Regions from separate parts of the uncultured Cellulomonas sp. genome, predicted to be linked through region 1. Evidence: predicted binding sites of a transcription regulator. Region 1 holds the regulator's gene; the other holds the start of a gene.

The links. Region 1 encodes Rex, which represses fermentation and respiration genes when NADH is low (regulators of the CRP and FNR family bind a similar motif). Its sites were predicted from a motif close to CTTGTGAANNNNTTCACAAG; they were not measured.
Region 2: a site for Rex is predicted at 2,004-2,023, ahead of RYN42_RS15935 (geranylgeranyl reductase family protein). Genes of this name have one in related genera too.

What each region holds. Positions count from the first base shown of each region.
Region 1 covers NZ_CAURTV010000035.1:3,282-12,840, reverse strand. Annotated here, with positions in the region: gene RYN42_RS10435 (alpha-N-arabinofuranosidase) at 1-853, shown strand, start outside; gene RYN42_RS10430 (arabinan endo-1,5-alpha-L-arabinosidase) at 858-1,880, shown strand; gene RYN42_RS10425 (GNAT family N-acetyltransferase) at 1,877-2,416, opposite strand; gene RYN42_RS10420 (HAD-IB family hydrolase) at 2,422-3,261, opposite strand; gene RYN42_RS10415 (glutaredoxin family protein) at 3,369-3,647, shown strand; gene RYN42_RS10410 (redox-sensing transcriptional repressor Rex) at 3,661-4,401, shown strand; gene RYN42_RS10405 (YceI family protein) at 4,458-5,012, opposite strand; gene RYN42_RS10400 (MarR family transcriptional regulator) at 5,137-5,634, shown strand; gene RYN42_RS10395 (histidine phosphatase family protein) at 5,683-6,339, shown strand; gene RYN42_RS10390 (TlpA disulfide reductase family protein) at 6,341-6,931, shown strand; gene RYN42_RS10385 (cytochrome c biogenesis protein CcdA) at 6,931-7,737, shown strand; gene RYN42_RS10380 (cytochrome c biogenesis protein ResB) at 7,739-9,427, shown strand; gene ccsB (c-type cytochrome biogenesis protein CcsB) at 9,424-9,559, shown strand, end outside.
Region 2 covers NZ_CAURTV010000087.1:3,317-10,255, reverse strand. Annotated here, with positions in the region: gene RYN42_RS15950 (hypothetical protein) at 1-430, shown strand, start outside; gene RYN42_RS15945 (signal peptidase I) at 430-1,152, shown strand; gene RYN42_RS15940 (hypothetical protein) at 1,149-1,799, shown strand; gene RYN42_RS15935 (geranylgeranyl reductase family protein) at 2,038-3,300, shown strand; gene RYN42_RS15930 (NADH-quinone oxidoreductase subunit A) at 3,335-3,697, shown strand; gene RYN42_RS15925 (NADH-quinone oxidoreductase subunit B family protein) at 3,722-4,273, shown strand; gene RYN42_RS15920 (NADH-quinone oxidoreductase subunit C) at 4,270-5,058, shown strand; gene RYN42_RS15915 (NADH-quinone oxidoreductase subunit D) at 5,055-6,404, shown strand; gene nuoE (NADH-quinone oxidoreductase subunit NuoE) at 6,401-6,939, shown strand, end outside.

The DNA.
Region 1 (9,559 bases):
CACGTTCGGCGAGTGGGAGCGGATCGTGCTCACCGAGGCCTACGAGCAGGTGGACCTCATCTCCGCCCACGCGTACTACTGGGAGGAGGACGGCGACCTCGGCTCGTTCCTGGCGTCGGCCGTGGACATGGACCACTTCGTGGAGTCCGTGAGCGCGACCGCGGATGCCGTGCGCGCCCACAAGAAGCTGGACAAGCGGATCCACATCTCGTTCGACGAGTGGAACGTCTGGTACCAGCACCGCGCCGAGTCGAAGCCGCCGACCGGGCACGACTGGCCCGTGGCTCCCGTGCTGCTCGAGGACAAGTACAACGTGGCCGACGCCGTCGTCGTCGGGAACCTGCTCATCTCCCTGCTGCGGCACACCGACCGCGTGCACTCGGCCTCGCTGGCACAGCTGGTCAACGTGATCGCGCCGATCATGACCGAGCCCGGCGGCCGGTCCTGGAAGCAGACGATCTTCCACCCGTTCGCGCAGGCCTCCCGGTACGCGGTGGGTGACGTGCTCCAGGTGGCCGTCGAGGCGCCGACGTACGAGACGGCCAAGTACGGCGACGCGGCCCTGGTCGACGCCGTCGCCACGCGGGACCCCGAGACCGGCGCGGTGGCCCTGTTCGCGGTCAACCGCTCGCTCACCGAGACCGTCACGCTCGAGGTCGACGCCCGCGCTCTGCCGGGCCTGCGGGTCGTCGAGGCGAGCACCCTCTCCAACCCCGACCACACGTGGTCCGCCACGGCCGACGACGACACCTCCGTGGCTCCGCGGGCCAACCCGACCGCCGCGGTGCGGGACGGGCGGCTCACGATCGAGGTGCCGCCGGTGTCCTGGAACGTCGTCCGACTGGGGGCCTGACACCGTGCGCCGGACCGTGGTCGCCCTGGTCACCGTCGCGCTGGTCGGCGGGGCCGGTGCGGCCGCGGTCTGGGCGCGGCCGGACGCACCCGCCGCGACGGCGCTGTCCCTGAGCGGGGACCTCCGCACGCACGACCCGGCGCTCGTCGCGGGCGCCGAGGGGGAGCCCTGGTACGTGTTCTCCACCGGCGACGTCCGCGAGGGCCTGGGCGCGCCGCAGATCCGCCGGTCCACCGACGAGGGCCGCACGTGGGAGCTCGTCGGCACGGTGTGGGACGCGTCCACCCGGCCGGAGTGGGCCTACGAGGCGGTGCCGGGCGTGTCCAACTTCTGGGCGCCCGAGGTCATCGAGCACGACGGCACGTTCTACCTGTACTACTCGGCGTCCACGTTCGGCTCGAACGCCTCGGCGATCGGGCTGACCACGAACACGACGCTCGACCCGGACGACCCCGACTACGCCTGGGTGGACCAGGGCGAGGTGCTGCGGTCGGTGCCGGGGGAGACGGACTACAACGCGATCGACCCCGGCGTGGTCGAGGACGCCGGCGGGACGCCGTGGATGGCGTTCGGCTCGTTCTGGGGCGGGATCCAGCTGGTCGAGCTGTCGTGGCCGTCCGGCAAGCCCGCCTCCGGAGCGGAGCCGGTGACGATCGCCAGCCGCACCTCGCCGCCCAACGCGATCGAGGCGCCCTACCTGGTGCGGCACGACGACTGGTACTACCTGTTCGTCTCGCGGGACTCCTGCTGCCAGGGCACCGACTCCACGTACAACATGGCGGTCGGGCGCTCGGCGGAGGTCACCGGGCCGTACGTCGACCGCTCCGGCACCGAGATGACCCTCGACGGCGGCGAGCAGCTGCTCACGACGATCGGCGACATGGTCGGCCCCGGTGGGCAGTCGGTCTCCCGCGGGTACCTCGCGTTCCACTACTACGACGCGGCCGCCGGGGGCGACTTCCGGCTCGAGATCCGGGAGCTCGACTGGGACGACGAGGGCTGGCCGGTCGCGACGACCGCTCCCTAGAGGGGGCGCTCCAGCACGTAGTCGTCCTCGACCCGTCCGCCGACCGTGAAGTGCTTGGTGCCGACGATGGCGAAGCCCGACCGCACGTAGAACGCCTGCGCGCGCGCGTTCTGCTGGTTGACGCCGAGCCACATCCCCTGCGCGCCGCGCTCCCGCGCGGCCTCCAGCGAGGCGGTCATCAGGGCGTGCGCGACGCCGGCACCGTGGTGGTCGGGGTGCACGTAGCACTTGGACAGCTCGATGGTCGGCCGCAGGTGCAGTGCCGCCTGGACGTCGTCGTCGGTGGGCTCACCGGCGACGAGCATGGTGTACCCGACCAGGTCGCTCGGCTCCCCGGCGTCACCCGCGACCAGCACCACCCGGTCGGGGTCGGCCAGGTACTCCTCGAACCGTTCCACGGAGAGCACCGACCCGATGAACGCCCGCTGGTCCTCGGCGGTGGACCCGGGCGGGCAGGCCAGGGGGAACGTCAGCGCGGCCAGCTCCGCCAGCTGTGCCAGGTCCGCCCGGACGGCGGTCCGGACCGTCGACGCCAGGGTGTTCACAGGAGGTCCTCTCCGTCGTGGGTGCCGCGCCAGGAGCGCACCGCCGCACGCGTGACCAGCCCGCCGGCCCACGCGAGGCCCGCCAGGCTGGCCACCGTGGTGCCGCGGCGCGCGTTGCGGCGACGGTTGCGGAACTCGCGCACCGGCCAGCCCACCTCCGCGGCGTAACGGCGCAGGCGCCGGTCGGGGTTGATGGCGCAGGGGAAGCCGACCTCCGACAGGATGGCGACGTCGTTGGTCGAGTCGCCGTAGGCGTACGACGCCGACAGGTCGATGCCCTCGCGCTCGGCCAGCGCGCGGACCGCGTCGGCCTTGGCCTGGCCGTGCAGCATGTCGCCGACCAGGCGACCCGTGTAGAACCCGTCCTTGTGCTCGGCGATCGTGCCGAGCGCCCCCGTGGCGCCGAGGCGCCGCGCGATCAGGGAACCGATCTCCACGGGCGTCGCCGTCACCAGCCACACGGAGTGGCCGGCCGCGATGTGCTGGTCGAGCAGCCGCTGCGTGCCGGGGTAGATGCGCAGGCAGAGCACCTCGTCGTAGATGTCCTCCGCGATCGCGGTCACCTCCGCCACGGAGTGCCCCGTCATGATCGACAGCGCGCGGCTGCGGACCTCGTCGATCTGGTCCTTGTTCTCGCCGAACGTGAGGTACCGGAACTGGTGCAGGCTGAACTCGACCAGGTCCCGCTTGCGGAAGAACCCCCGCCGGTACAGGCCCACCGCCAGGTGGAACGCACTGGCCCCGCGGATGATCGTGTTGTCGACGTCGAAGAACGCGCCGGTGCCCGGACCGTCCGGACCGGCCCCGGGGTCCCGCAGCACGGGAGCGGGGGCGATGGGGTTGCCGGACGCCTGACGCACCCGGTCACTGTAACGACGCTCGCGGGCAGCAGCGGTCCGCGAGCGCGTGCCACCCGGTGTCCGCTCGGTGAGAGCCTGGTGTCATGACGACGAACACCCGGGTGGTCCTCTTCGGCAGGGACGGCTGCCACCTGTGCGACGAGGCGCGCGAGGTGGTGCGCGCGGTGTGCGCCGAGACGGGCGCCGACTGGTCGGAGGTGGACATCGACACGGGCTCCGTCCCTGGCACAGACCTGGTCGACGAGCTCGGGGAGCTGGTCCCGGTGGTCGAGGTGGACGGTGTCCGGCAGGGGTACTGGCGGATCGATGCCGCGCGTCTGCGCCGAGCTCTTACCCCCGCCGGTCCTCGACCCCTAGCCTGACCTGCGGGGCCCGGTGACCGGGTCCGACGGTGTCTCGGGGGTCGAGGTGGACGCGCAGCGGGCGGGATCCCGGACGCACGGCAGGGCGGTGGAGCCCGGTGCGACCGGTCGCTCCCGGACGCGCGACGTGCCGCTGGCCACGGTGGCGCGGCTGCCCGGCTACCTGCAGGCGCTGCACGCCCTGACCGCGGACGCCGTGGTCACCACGTCGTCCGAGGAGCTGGCCGCCGGTGCGGGGGTGAGCCCGGCGCAGCTGCGCAAGGACCTGTCCTACCTCGGCTCGTACGGTCGGCGGGGCGTCGGCTACGACGTCGTGCACCTCTCCGAGCAGATCGCCGTGGTGCTGGGACTGACCACGCAGCGGCGCGTCGTCATCGTCGGCATCGGCAACCTCGGGCACGCGCTGGCCAGCTACTCGGTGTTCGCGGAGCGCGGGTTCGCGGTGGTCGGCCTCCTCGACGCGGACCCCGCCGTGGTGGGGACCGCCGTGGGCGGCCTGGTGGTGCAGCCTGCGGAGTCGCTCGCGCAGGTGGTGGCCGCGACCGACGCCACCATGGGCATCATCGCGACACCGGCGAGCGCCGCCCAGGACGTCTGCGACGCGCTCGTCGCGGCGGGGGTGGTCGGCATCCTCACCTTCGCGCCCCGCGCCCTGCGCGTGCCCGCGCACGTGGACCTGCGGGCGGTGGACGTCGCCTCGGAGCTGCAGATCCTCGCCTTCCACGACCGCCGACGCGCCGGGACCGGCGCGTGAGCGCACGAACGGCCGGGCCCGTCCTGGACCCGGCCGTTCGTCAGGAGCGTGCTGCGTCAGCCCTTGATGATGGAGACGTCGAGCGCGATGACGACCTTGTCGGAGACCAGGACGCCGCCGGCCTCGAGAGCCGCGTTCCACGTCAGGTCGAAGTCCTTGCGGGAGATCGTCACGGTGGCCTCGAACCCGGCGCGGGTGTTGCCGAACGGGTCCACCGCGGTGCCGTTGAACTCGGTGTCGAGCTCGACGCGCTGCGTGACGCCGTGGATGGTCAGGTCGCCGACGATGACGTAGGTCTTGCCGGCCTCGCGGACCTCGGTGGAGACGAACGTCCACTGGCCGAACTTCTCCACGTCGAAGAAGTCGCCGCTCTTCAGGTGGCCGTCGCGGTTGGCGTCGCCCGTCGTGACGGTGGCGGGGTCCAGCGTCACGGAGACCGACGTGCTCGACAGGTCCTCGCCGACGACGACCGTGCCCTCGGTGACCGCGACGGTGCCGCGGACCTTCGAGATGCCGGCGTGGCGGACGGTGAACGCGGCCTCGGTGTGCGAGGCGTCGACGGTCCAGGTGCCGGTGGTCAGGCCGGTGGGGATGGCGGTCGTGGTGCTCATGCGGGGTGTCCTCCGTGGTTGTGGAACGGCGCGGTTGTTGAACGGTCAACCAAACTGTTAGTTCAAAGTTGTACTACACTACGGCGAAGGGCGCAACCCCTTGCCCAGGAACGGAGGCTCCGCCGTGAGCACGGACACACCCGCCACCTCGCGCACCGTCGAGTGGCTGACTGCCGAGCAGCAGACCCACTGGCGCGCGTTCCGTGGCGGCTCGGCGCGGCTGTTCGCGGCGCTGGAGCACGAGCTGGAGCGCGACACCGGGCTGTCCACGCACGAGTACGAGGTGCTGGTGCGACTGTCCGAGGCGCCCGACCGGACCCTGCGGATGGCGCAGCTGGCCGACAACCTCGCGCACTCCCGCAGCCGGCTGACGCACACCATCCGGCGCATGGAGGAGCAGGGGCTCGTCGAGCGGCTGCCCTGCATCGAGGACGCGCGCGGCGTGAACTGCTCCATGACCGAGAAGGGCTGGCAGGTCCTGGTCGAGGCGGCCCCGAGCCACGTGCAGTCCGTGCGGGACCACCTGGTCGACGTGCTCAGCCCGGAGCAGTTCGCCGCGCTGGGCGCCGCGATGGAGACGGTCCGGCTGCACCTCACGGGTGGCGCGTGTCACGTCGAGTGACGCGGTCCCGTGTCCGCTGCGCACAGGAGTGTTTGCGAGACTGACCCCATGGTCGCGACCACGATCCACCTGATGCGCCACGGCGAGGTCCACAACCCCGAGGGCGTGCTCTACGGGCGGCTGCCCGGCTACCGGCTGTCCGAGCGTGGCCTGGCCATGGCGGACATGGTCGCCGAGCACCTGTCGGGGGCGGCGGGCGGCACGCGGCGCGACGTCGTCGCTGTCATCGCCTCGCCGCTGCAGCGGGCGCAGGAGACGGCCGGCCCGATCGCCGCGGCGTTCGGCGTCGAGATCGGGACCGACGAGCGGATCATCGAGGCCGGCAACCACTTCGAGGGCAAGACCTTCGGCGTCGGGGACGGCTCGCTGCGGCACCCCGAGCACTGGCCGTACCTGCGCAACCCGTTCCGGCCCTCCTGGGGCGAGCCGTACCGCGAGCAGGTCGAGCGCGTGCTGGCCGCCGTGGACACCGCGCGCGACCTCGCCCGCGGCCACGAGGCCGTGCTGGTCAGCCACCAGCTGCCCGTGTGGGTCACGCGGCTGGCGCTCGAGGGCCGGCACCTGTGGCACGACCCCCGGCGCCGGCAGTGCTCGGTCGCGTCCCTGACCACCCTGCGGTACGAGGGCGACATGCTGGTCGGCGTCGGCTACCGCGAGCCGGCCGCCGTCCTCCTGCCGGGCGCGTCGATGGTCGCGGGGGCCTGACGTGCGCCGACGCGCGCTGGCACTCGTCGCGACGGCCCTGCTGCTGGCGGGGTGCACCACCGGTGGCTCCGCGGACCCGGGGACTCCCGAGGACGTGGCCGACCAGGGCTACCAGTCCGGTGACGGCAGCACGACGACGTGGGCCGCGGACGAGCGCTCCGGACCCCTGGAGCTGGCCGGTACCGACTTCGCGGGCACCGCGCAGGACGTCGCCGACTGGCGCGGCGACGTCGTCGTGCTCAACACCTGGTACGCCAACTGCCCGCCGTGCCGCGCGGAGGCGCCCGACCTCGCGGCGCTGGCCACCGACTACGCCGACGACGGCCTGCACCTGCTCGGCATCAACCGGACGGACGACGCCGGCACCGCGCAGGCGTTCGAGCGGCAGTTCGAGGTGCCCTACCCGAGCCTCGCGGACACGGACGGCTCGGCGATCGCGGCCCTGCAGGGGACGGTGCCGGTGAACGCCGTGCCGACGACCGTCGTGCTCGACCGGTCCGGCAAGGTCGCCGGTCGCATCCTCGGCCTGGCGGACCCGTCGACGCTGCGCTCGATGGTCGACGCGCTGCTCGCCGAGCAGCCCGCGCCGTGATGCTCGCCGACGCCGGCGACGCGTTCGGCCAGACCGTCGCCACCGGCTCGCTCCTGCTGGCCGTCCCGGTGGCGCTGGTCGCCGGGCTCGTCTCCTTCGCGTCGCCGTGCGTGCTCCCGCTGGTCCCCGCCTACGTCGGCTATCTCGGCGGGATGACCGGGTCCGCGGCCGACCGGCTCGGCTCCGCCGAGGGGACGACGCTCGTCCGGGCCGCCCCGGCACGCAGCCGGGTGGTGCTCGGGGTCGCGCTGTTCGTCGCCGGGTTCACCGCCGTGTTCGTCGCGCTGGCCGCTCTCGCGGGCTCGCTCGGCGGCGTGCTCGTCGAGTACCAGGACCCGATCACCCGCGTGCTGGGCGTCGTCGTCATCGTGCTCGGCCTCGGGTTCCTCGGGCTCATCCCGTTCCTGCAGAACGAGAAGCGCGTCCACCTGGCGCCGCGCGCGGGTCTCTGGGGCGCACCGCTCCTGGGCGTGACGTTCGGTCTCGGCTGGGTGCCGTGCATCGGACCGACCCTCGCGGCGATCCTCACGCTCTCGCTCGACGGCGGCTCGGCCGGCCGCGGTGCGCTCCTGGCCGTGGCGTTCTGCCTCGGCCTCGGGCTGCCGTTCCTGCTGGTCGCCCTGTTCGTGGACCGCAGCACGGGCGCCCTGGGCTTCCTGCGCCGACACCGCCTCGCGATCATGCGCTTCGGCGGAGCGATGCTCGTGGTCCTCGGGATCGCGCTGGTCACGGGCGTCTGGGGCACCTGGGCGTCCTGGCTGCAGGGCGTGCTCGTCGGCGGCGACCCGTTCGTGCCGGTGGTGTGACGTGACGACGCACCGCCCCGAGGGCCTCTCCGACGTGTTCCTGGAGCCGACGGAGGCTCCGACCACCTCGCCGACGCTGCCCACGCTCGGTGTCGCCGGCTGGCTCCGCTGGGCCTGGCGGCAGCTCACCAGCATGCGGGTGGCGCTCCTCCTGCTCATGCTCCTGGCCGTCGCGGCCGTGCCCGGCACGGTCTGGCCGCAGCGCGCGCAGGACACCGCCAAGGTCGCGACGTACCTCGCCGACCACCCGACCACCGGTCCGTGGCTCGACCGGCTCGGGCTCTTCGACGTCTACTCGTCGGTCTGGTTCTCGGCGATCTACCTCCTGCTGTTCGTCTCCCTGGTCGGCTGCATCCTGCCGCGCACCCGGGTGCACCTGGCGGGCGTCCGCGGCCGGCCCCCGCGCGCACCCCGCCGGTTCACGCGGTTCCCCGCGCAGGGCTCCGGCTCCACGTCCGCGGACCCGGCACAGGCCGCGTCGGAGGCCATGACCGTGCTGCGCGGCGGGTGGCGCTGGCTCCCGTTCGTGCCGACCTACCGGGTGGACACCCGTGACGAGGGCCAGGGGGTCGTCTCCGTCTCCGCGGAGCGCGGGTACCTGCGCGAGACCGGCAACCTGGTGTTCCACCTCGCGCTGGTCGGCCTGCTCGTCTCGGTGGCCACCGGGCAGCTGCTGCACTACCGCGGGCAGGCGATCGTCGTGCAGGGCCGCGGGTTCGCGAACGCCCAGGTGGCCTACGACACGTTCGAGCAGGGGTCCGCGTTCTCGCCGGCCAGCCTGGTCCCGTTCACGCTCCGGCTCGACGAGTTCGAGTCGCGGTTCGACCCGCAGACCCTGCAGTCCCGCGACTTCACCGCGCGCGTCACCCTGACCGACCCCGGCGAGGAGCCCGTCGCGACCACCATCAAGGTCAACCAGCCGCTCGAGGCCGGCGGGGCGAAGGTCTACCTGCAGGGCAACGGGTACGCGCCCGACCTCACCGTGCGCGACGCCGCGGGCGAGGTCGCGTTCTCCGGTCCCACACCGTTCCTGCCGCAGGACAACGTCTACACCTCGCGCGGCGTGGTCAAGGTGCCCGGGGTGTCCGGCGACCAGGAGCAGATCGGCATCGTCGGCTACCTGCTGCCCACCGCGCAGGAGGTCGGCGAGGACCTCTACCGGTCGATCGACCCCCAGCCGACCGACCCCCTGCTCGTGCTCTCCGTCTGGTCCGGCAACCTCGGGCTCGACACCGGCGTGCCGCAGAACGTGTACCAGCTGGACGAGTCCCGGATGACGCAGGCGGTCGACGACGACGGCACCACGGTGACGCTCTACGTCCGTCCCGGCCAGACCGTGGACCTGCCCGACGGGCTCGGCACCCTGACGTTCGACGGGCTGCCGCGGTACGTCGCCCTCGACCTGCGGCACGACCCGGCGCTGCCGTTCGTGCTCGTCTTCGCGCTCCTGGCGTTCGCCGGGCTCGCCACTTCGCTGTTCGCCCCGCGGCGGCGCCTCTGGCTCCGGTTCACGCCGGGTGCTCCCGAGGGCGACGGCCGTACAGTGGTCAGCGCGGCCGGGCTGGCCCGCGGCGACGACGTCGGCCTCCAGCCCGAGCTCGACCGGGTGCTCGCGACGACCCTCGCCGGCACCCGTGACACACCACCGGCCGCGCCCCGCGGCCCGACCTCCCGAGAGGCCACGCCATGACCACCGGTGACCTGAGCACCCTGCTCGTCTGGGGCGCCGCGACCGCGTTCACCATCGCGCTCGTCGCCTACAGCGCGGACCTCGCGCGCATCGCCGACCGTGCGCAGAAGCGCGTGCCCGTGGCCGCGGGGG
Region 2 (6,939 bases), on a different contig from region 1:
CTCCGCCTGGGCGTACTGGTCGGCCACGACGACGGCCACCGCCGCGGGGGCGGCGCCCGTCCTGGCAGCTCCCGGCGGCATCGGCGCCACGTGCTCGCCGGGCATCAACTTCCAGCCCGACCCGGTGGTCGTCCGGTGGAACGCGGTGCCGGTGCCCGTCGGTGCGACGTCCGTGCGCTACCGGGTGCAGTTCCTCAACGACGCCGGCACCTCGAACTGGTTCCCGTCCGCGACCACGGAGACGACGGCGCTGTCCTACAGCGTCAACTCCACCCAGCTCGGCTCCAGCGTCGCGGACCGCACGCGCGAGCAGACCATCACGGTCCAGGCCATCGCCGTGTACCCCACGGGGACCCTCCTGTCCCCGGCCTCGACGGCGGAGTCCGCGCACGGCGAGAGCATCCTCGGCGTCGTCGACATGCACTGCTGATGGACGCCCCCACGCCGCCGGAGCCACGCGGACCCCGCCCCCTCGAGCTCGTCGGGTCGGCCGTCTCGTCGTTCGCGCTGGTCGCGCTCGTCCTGGTCGCGCTCGCGATGATCGTGGTGCCGCTGGCCATCGGTGCGACGCCGTTCACCGTGCTGACGGGCAGCATGGAGCCGTCGATGCCCCCGGGCGCCCTCGTCGTCACGCGGCCCGCGGACCCGGACACCATCGACGTCGGCGACGTCGTGACCTACCAGCTGCGCTCGAACGAGCCCGAGGTCGTCACGCACCGCGTCGTCGGGGTCGGGTTCGGCTCCGCGGGCGAGCGCGTGTTCGTCACGCGCGGTGATGCCAACGACGTCGACGACGAGCCGGTGCGCGCCGTGCAGATCCGCGGCGTCGTCGCGTACCACGTGCCGTACCTCGGCTACCTGAACACCTGGGTCGGGATGAACCGGCCGGGCTGGCTGCTCAAGGCGGTCGCCGCCGCACTGATCGGCTACGGCCTCCTGCTCGTCGGCTCCGGGGTGCGCGACCGGCTCCGGCGACGCCGACCCGAGGAGGCCGTCGCGGACGACGTCACCGCAGCCGAGCCGGGGGTGACCAGCGACCCGGTCGAGCCCGACGTGCCCGCCAGCCGGGTCGCTCCGGGAGCCGTCCTGGCCGCGGTCCTGGTCACCGGGCTCGTCGTCGGGATCTTCGTGCTGAGCAGGCGGTCGCCGTGAGGCGCAGGCGGCTCGGCGCGCTGCTGGCCGTGGGCGTGCTCGCCGGGCTGTCGACGGTGGTGCCCGCCGGCGCGGCGCACGCCGCGGAGACGCTCGAGCTCTCGGTGGACGGCGTCACCTGGTCGGCGTCGCTCCCGGAGAAGCTGTTCACGACTCCCGCCGTGCTCGTCCCCGGCGACGTGCTCACGTCCGTGCTGTGGGTCCGCAACAGCTCGGGCGACCCGGCACGGGTGGAGCTCGAGGTGGCGGACGACCTCGGCGCACGACCCGGCACGTTCGCGGGCGACCTCTCCCTCACCATCGACGGCACGCCGTCGGCGGGCGGCAGCACCTGGCGCGGTCCGGACCTGGCGCCGGGGTCGATCGCGCGGGTCGCTCTCGCGCTGACGTTCGCGGCGTCCTCAGGGTCGACGAGCCAGTCCGGCGTCGCCACCGTGCTCGACTCGGTCTCCCTGGTGCAGTCGGCCGTGGGTCGTGCACCCGGGACCCCGGCAGCGCGTCCCGGCGCCGCGCCGACGACGACCGCAGGCGGGCTGGCGCACACCGGTGCGGACGTCGGCCACGGGCTCGTCGCGGCAGTCGGCGCCCTCGCGGCCGGGCTCCTGCTCCTGGCCGCTCGGCGACGCTCGCGCCGCGACCCCGACTGAGCCCGTCCGGTCGCTGCGTCGTCGACTGTCCGTGCAGGCAGCGCGGGTGAACAATGGCGGCGTCCGCCTCGACGCGCCGGCCCTCTTCGCCGGTTCCACCGGACCGTCCCGGCGCGTGCCGGACGTCCTGCACGCCCCCTGCGACGAGGTAAGGAAAGCCTTCGCAGACAGTGCCTGAGGCGCTGGTTACACTCGCCGGAGCAGTACGTGAACGTCGTCACAAGTGGGGTAACGAGTGGTGGATGCAGCGCACGATGACGCGGACGTCGTCGTCGTCGGCGCGGGCCCAGCAGGGTCCGCCGCCGCGTTCCACTGTGCCTCCGCGGGCCTCGACGTCCTCCTCCTGGAGAAGTCCGAGTTCCCGCGCGACAAGGTGTGCGGCGACGGCCTGACCCCGCGCGCGGTCGCCGAGCTGGTGCGCATGGGCCTGCCCGTGCGCGAGCAGGACGGCTGGATCCGCAACGTCGGCCTGCGCGTGATCGGCGGCGGTCACCGCCTCGAGCTCGAGTGGCCGGAGCTGTCCAGCTACCCCTCGTACGGCCTGGCCAAGTCCCGGCTGTCCCTCGACCACACCCTGGCGGACCACGCCCGGACCGCCGGCGCCAAGCTGCAGGAGCGCACCACCGTCACGGGGTCGGTGCGCGACGAGCGCTCGGGCCGCGTGGTGGGCGTGCAGGCGAAGGTGGACGGCGAGACCGTCACGTACCGCGCGCCGGTCGTCATCGCCGCCGACGGCGTGTCCGCCCGGCTGGCCACGGGGATGGGCCTCGAGAAGCGCATGAACCGCCCCATGGGCGTCGCGGTCCGCACGTACTTCCAGACGCCGCGGCACGACGACCCGTGGATGGAGAGCCACCTCGAGCTCCGCGACGACGACGGCAACCTCATGCCCGGCTACGGCTGGATCTTCTCCCTCGGGGACGGGACCGCGAACGTGGGGCTCGGCTCGGTGGCCTCCACGGCGGCGCCCACCAAGGTCGACTACAAGAAGCTGTTCGCCACCTGGATGCGGCACGTGCCCGCCGAGTGGGAGTTCACGCCCGACAACCAGGTGGGCCCGGTCAAGGGTGCGGCGCTGCCGATGGGGTTCAACCGCGGCCCGCTGTACGGGAACGGCCTCATGCTGGCGGGCGACTCCGCGGGGATGATCAGCCCGTTCAACGGCGAGGGGATCGCGTACGGGCTGCAGGCGGGCCGCGTGGCCGCGGACGCCATCGCGCAGGGCCTGGCGCGGGGCACCGCCGCCGGGCGCGAGCGGGCCTTCGCCACCTACCAGAGCCGCATGAAGGACGACCTGGGCGGCTACTACACGCTCGGCCGCGTCTTCGTCCGCCTGATCGAGCACCCGGAGGTCATGCGGGTGTGCACGCGCTACGGTCTGCCGCGACCGCTCCTGATGAAGTTCGTGCTCAAGCTCCTGTCCGACTGCTACGAGCCGAAGGGCGGTGACCTGGTGGACCGGGTGATCGCCGGGCTCGCGCGGATCGCCCCGGCCGCATGAGGCCCCCGACCACAACGAAGTGGAGTGACGCGCGATGAACAACCCGTACGTCCCGCTGCTCTTCCTCATGGGCATCGCCGCCGTGCTCGCCCTCGGTGGCGTCGGCGCGAGCGTGATCCTCGGACCGCAGCGGTACAACCGCGCCAAGCTCGAGGCGTACGAGTGCGGCATCGAGCCCACCCCGCACGCCATCGGCGGCGGCCGCTTCCCGATCAAGTACTACCTCGTCGCGATGACGTTCATCGTCTTCGACATCGAGGTGGTGTTCCTCTACCCGTGGGCGGTGAGCTTCGCGGACCTGGCCCTGTTCGGCCTGGTCGCGATGATCGGCTTCCTCGTGCTCATCACGGTCCCGTTCGTCTACGAGTGGAAGCGCGGCGGGTTCGAGTGGGACTGAGCGCCATGTCGAAGGAGTGTTGAGATGGGCATCGAAGAAGCACCCTCGGGGTTCCTGCTCACGACGGTCGAGGACCTGGTCGGGTACTTCCGCAAGGGCTCGCTCTGGCCGGTCACGTTCGGCCTGGCCTGCTGCGCCATCGAGATGATGGCCGCAGGCGCGCCCCGCTACGACCTCTCGCGGTTCGGCATGGAGGTGTTCCGCGCGTCGCCGCGCCAGGCGGACCTCATGATCGTCGCCGGACGCGTCAGCCAGAAGATGGCCCCGGTGGTGCGTCAGGTCTACGACCAGATGTCCGAGCCCAAGTGGGTGCTCTCGATGGGCGTCTGCGCCAGCTCCGGCGGCATGTTCAACAACTACGCCATCGTGCAGGGCGTGGACCACATCGTCCCGGTCGACATCTACCTGCCCGGCTGCCCGCCGCGCCCCGAGATGCTCATCAACGCGATCCTCGCGCTGCACGACCAGATCCAGAACGAGCCGCTCGGCGCCAACCGCAAGGAGGCGGCGGCGGCCGCCGAGGCCGCGGCGATGGCCGCGACGCCGACGTCGCACATGACGGGGCTGCTGCGGTGAGCGACGAGAAGACCGACGCGGCCGAGGCCGTCAAGCCCGGCGAGGCGACCACCGGGGCGCAGGCCACCAGCGAGGCCGCGCTCGAGGCGGGCGGGCAGAACATCCCCGCCGACGGGCGTCCGCTGATCGACGTCGTCGACGTGCGGCGCGGCATGTTCGGCGCCGCGGGCACGGGTGACACCTCCGGCTTCGGCGGGCTGGTCACCGCGATCGCGCTGCCCGGACCGAGCGAGCGGCCCTACGGCGGCTGGTTCGACGAGGTCGTCGACCTCCTCGCCGAGGTGCTCGACGAGTCCGGCACCACGTTCACCGCGGCGGTCGAGTCCGTCGTCGTCGACCGCGAGGAGCTCACGCTGCACGTCGCGCGCGAGCACCTGGTCGAGGTGGCGCGGGCGCTGCGGGACGACCAGGACCTGCGGTTCGAGCTCAGCCTCGGGGTCTCCGGCGTGCACTACCCGCACGACGCCGGCCGCGAGCTGCACGCCGTCTACCACCTCGTCTCGGTCACCCACTCGCGCCGGCTGCGGCTCGAGGTGGCGGTCCCCGACGCGGACCCGCACCTGCCGTCGACCGTCCCGGTCTACCCGGCCAACGACTGGCACGAGCGCGAGACCTTCGACTTCTTCGGGATGATCTTCGACGGTCACCCCGCCCTGGCCCGCATCGAGATGCCCGACGACTGGCCGGGCCACCCGCAGCGCAAGGACTACCCCCTCGGGGGCATCCCGGTCGAGTACAAGGGCGCGACCGTGCCGCCCCCGGACCAGCGGAGGTCGTACCGATGACCACTCAGACCCCCCGAGCCACCGCCCGCGTGGTGGACGGCGACACCGACGGCGTCCCCTCCTTCGAGGCGTCCGGCGGCGACTGGTCCGACATCGCCGAGGAGGCCGCGCGCCTCGGCGAGGAGCGGATCGTCGTCAACATGGGTCCGCAGCACCCGTCGACGCACGGCGTGCTCCGCCTCATGCTCGAGATCGACGGCGAGACGGTGACCGAGGCCCGCGCAGGCATCGGCTACCTGCACACCGGCATCGAGAAGAACATGGAGTTCCGCACCTGGACCCAGGGCGTGACCTTCTGCACGCGCATGGACTACGTGGCGCCGCTGTTCCAGGAGGCCGCGTACTGCTTGGCGGTCGAGAAGCTGCTGGGCATCACGGACGACGTGCCCGAGCGCGCCACGGTCATCCGCGTGCTGATGATGGAGCTCAACCGGATCACGTCGCACCTGGTCTGCCTGGCCACCGGCGGCAACGAGCTGGGCGCCACGACGATCATGACCGTGGGCTTCACCGCTCGCGAGGAGATCCTCAAGATCTTCGAGCTGATCTCGGGCCTGCGCATGAACCACGCGTACATCCGGCCGGGCGGCGTCGCCCAGGACATCCCGCCGGGTGCGATCGACACCGTGCGCGAGGCGCTCGTGACGGTCCGCGGCTACTTCAAGCAGCTCGAAGACCTCATGCTCGCCAACCCGATCCTGCACCTGCGGCTCAAGGACGTCGGCTACCTGAGCCTGTCGGGCTGCATGGCGCTCGGCGTCACCGGCCCGGTGCTCCGCTCGGCCGGCCTGCCGTACGACGTCCGCAAGGCGAACCCGTACTGCGGCTACGAGACGTACGACTTCGAGGTCCCCGTCGCGCAGTCGGCGGATTCGTGGGGGCGTCTCGTGCTGCGGGTCGAGGAGTGCTACCAGTCCATGCGGATCGTCGAGCAGACGCTCGACCGCCTGCAGCGGATGGGCCCCGGACCGGTCATGGTCGAGGACAAGAAGATTGCGTGGCCCGCGCAGCTGGCCATCGGGTCGGACGGCATGGGCAACTCCCTGGACCACATCCGCGAGATCATGGGCACCTCCATGGAGGCCCTGATCCACCACTTCAAGCTGGTGACCGAGGGCTTCCGCGTGCCGGCCGGTCAGGTGTTCCAGACCGTCGAGCACCCGCGCGGCGAGCTCGGCGTGCACCTGGTGTCCGACGGCGGGACGCGGCCGTACCGCGCGCACTTCCGGGACCCGTCCTTCAACAACCTGCAGGCCACGTCGATCATGTGCGAGGGCGGGCAGCTGGCGGACGTCGTCGTCGCCGTCGCCTCCCTCGACCCGGTGCTGGGAGGAGTGGACCGATGAGCGTGGAAGCGGGCCGGGTCGCCGGCCAGAGGCACGACACCAGCTACGACGCGCAGACGCACGCGCGCCTGACGGCGGACTCGGACGCGATCGTCGCCCGGTACCCGCAGGCGCGCTCGGCCCTGCTGCCGATGCTGCACCTGGTGCAGTCCGAGGACGGCTACGTCAGCCCGCGGGGCATCGCGTTCTGCGCCGCGCACCTGGGTCTGACCACGGCCGAGGTGTCCGCCGTGGCCACCTTCTACACGCAGTACAAGCGGCACCCCAACGGCACGTACACGGTAGGGGTCTGCACCAACACGCTCTGCGCGATCATGGGCGGCGACGCCATCTGGGAGGACCTGTCGGACCACCTCGGCGTGGGCCACGACGAGACCACCGACGACGGCGTCATCACCCTCGAGCGCGTGGAGTGCAACGCGGCCTGCGACTACGCACCGGTCGTGATGGTCAACTGGGAGTTCTTCGACAACCAGACCCCGGACACCGCGCGCACCCTGGTGGACGACCTGGCGGCCGGCAAGGCCGTGGTCCC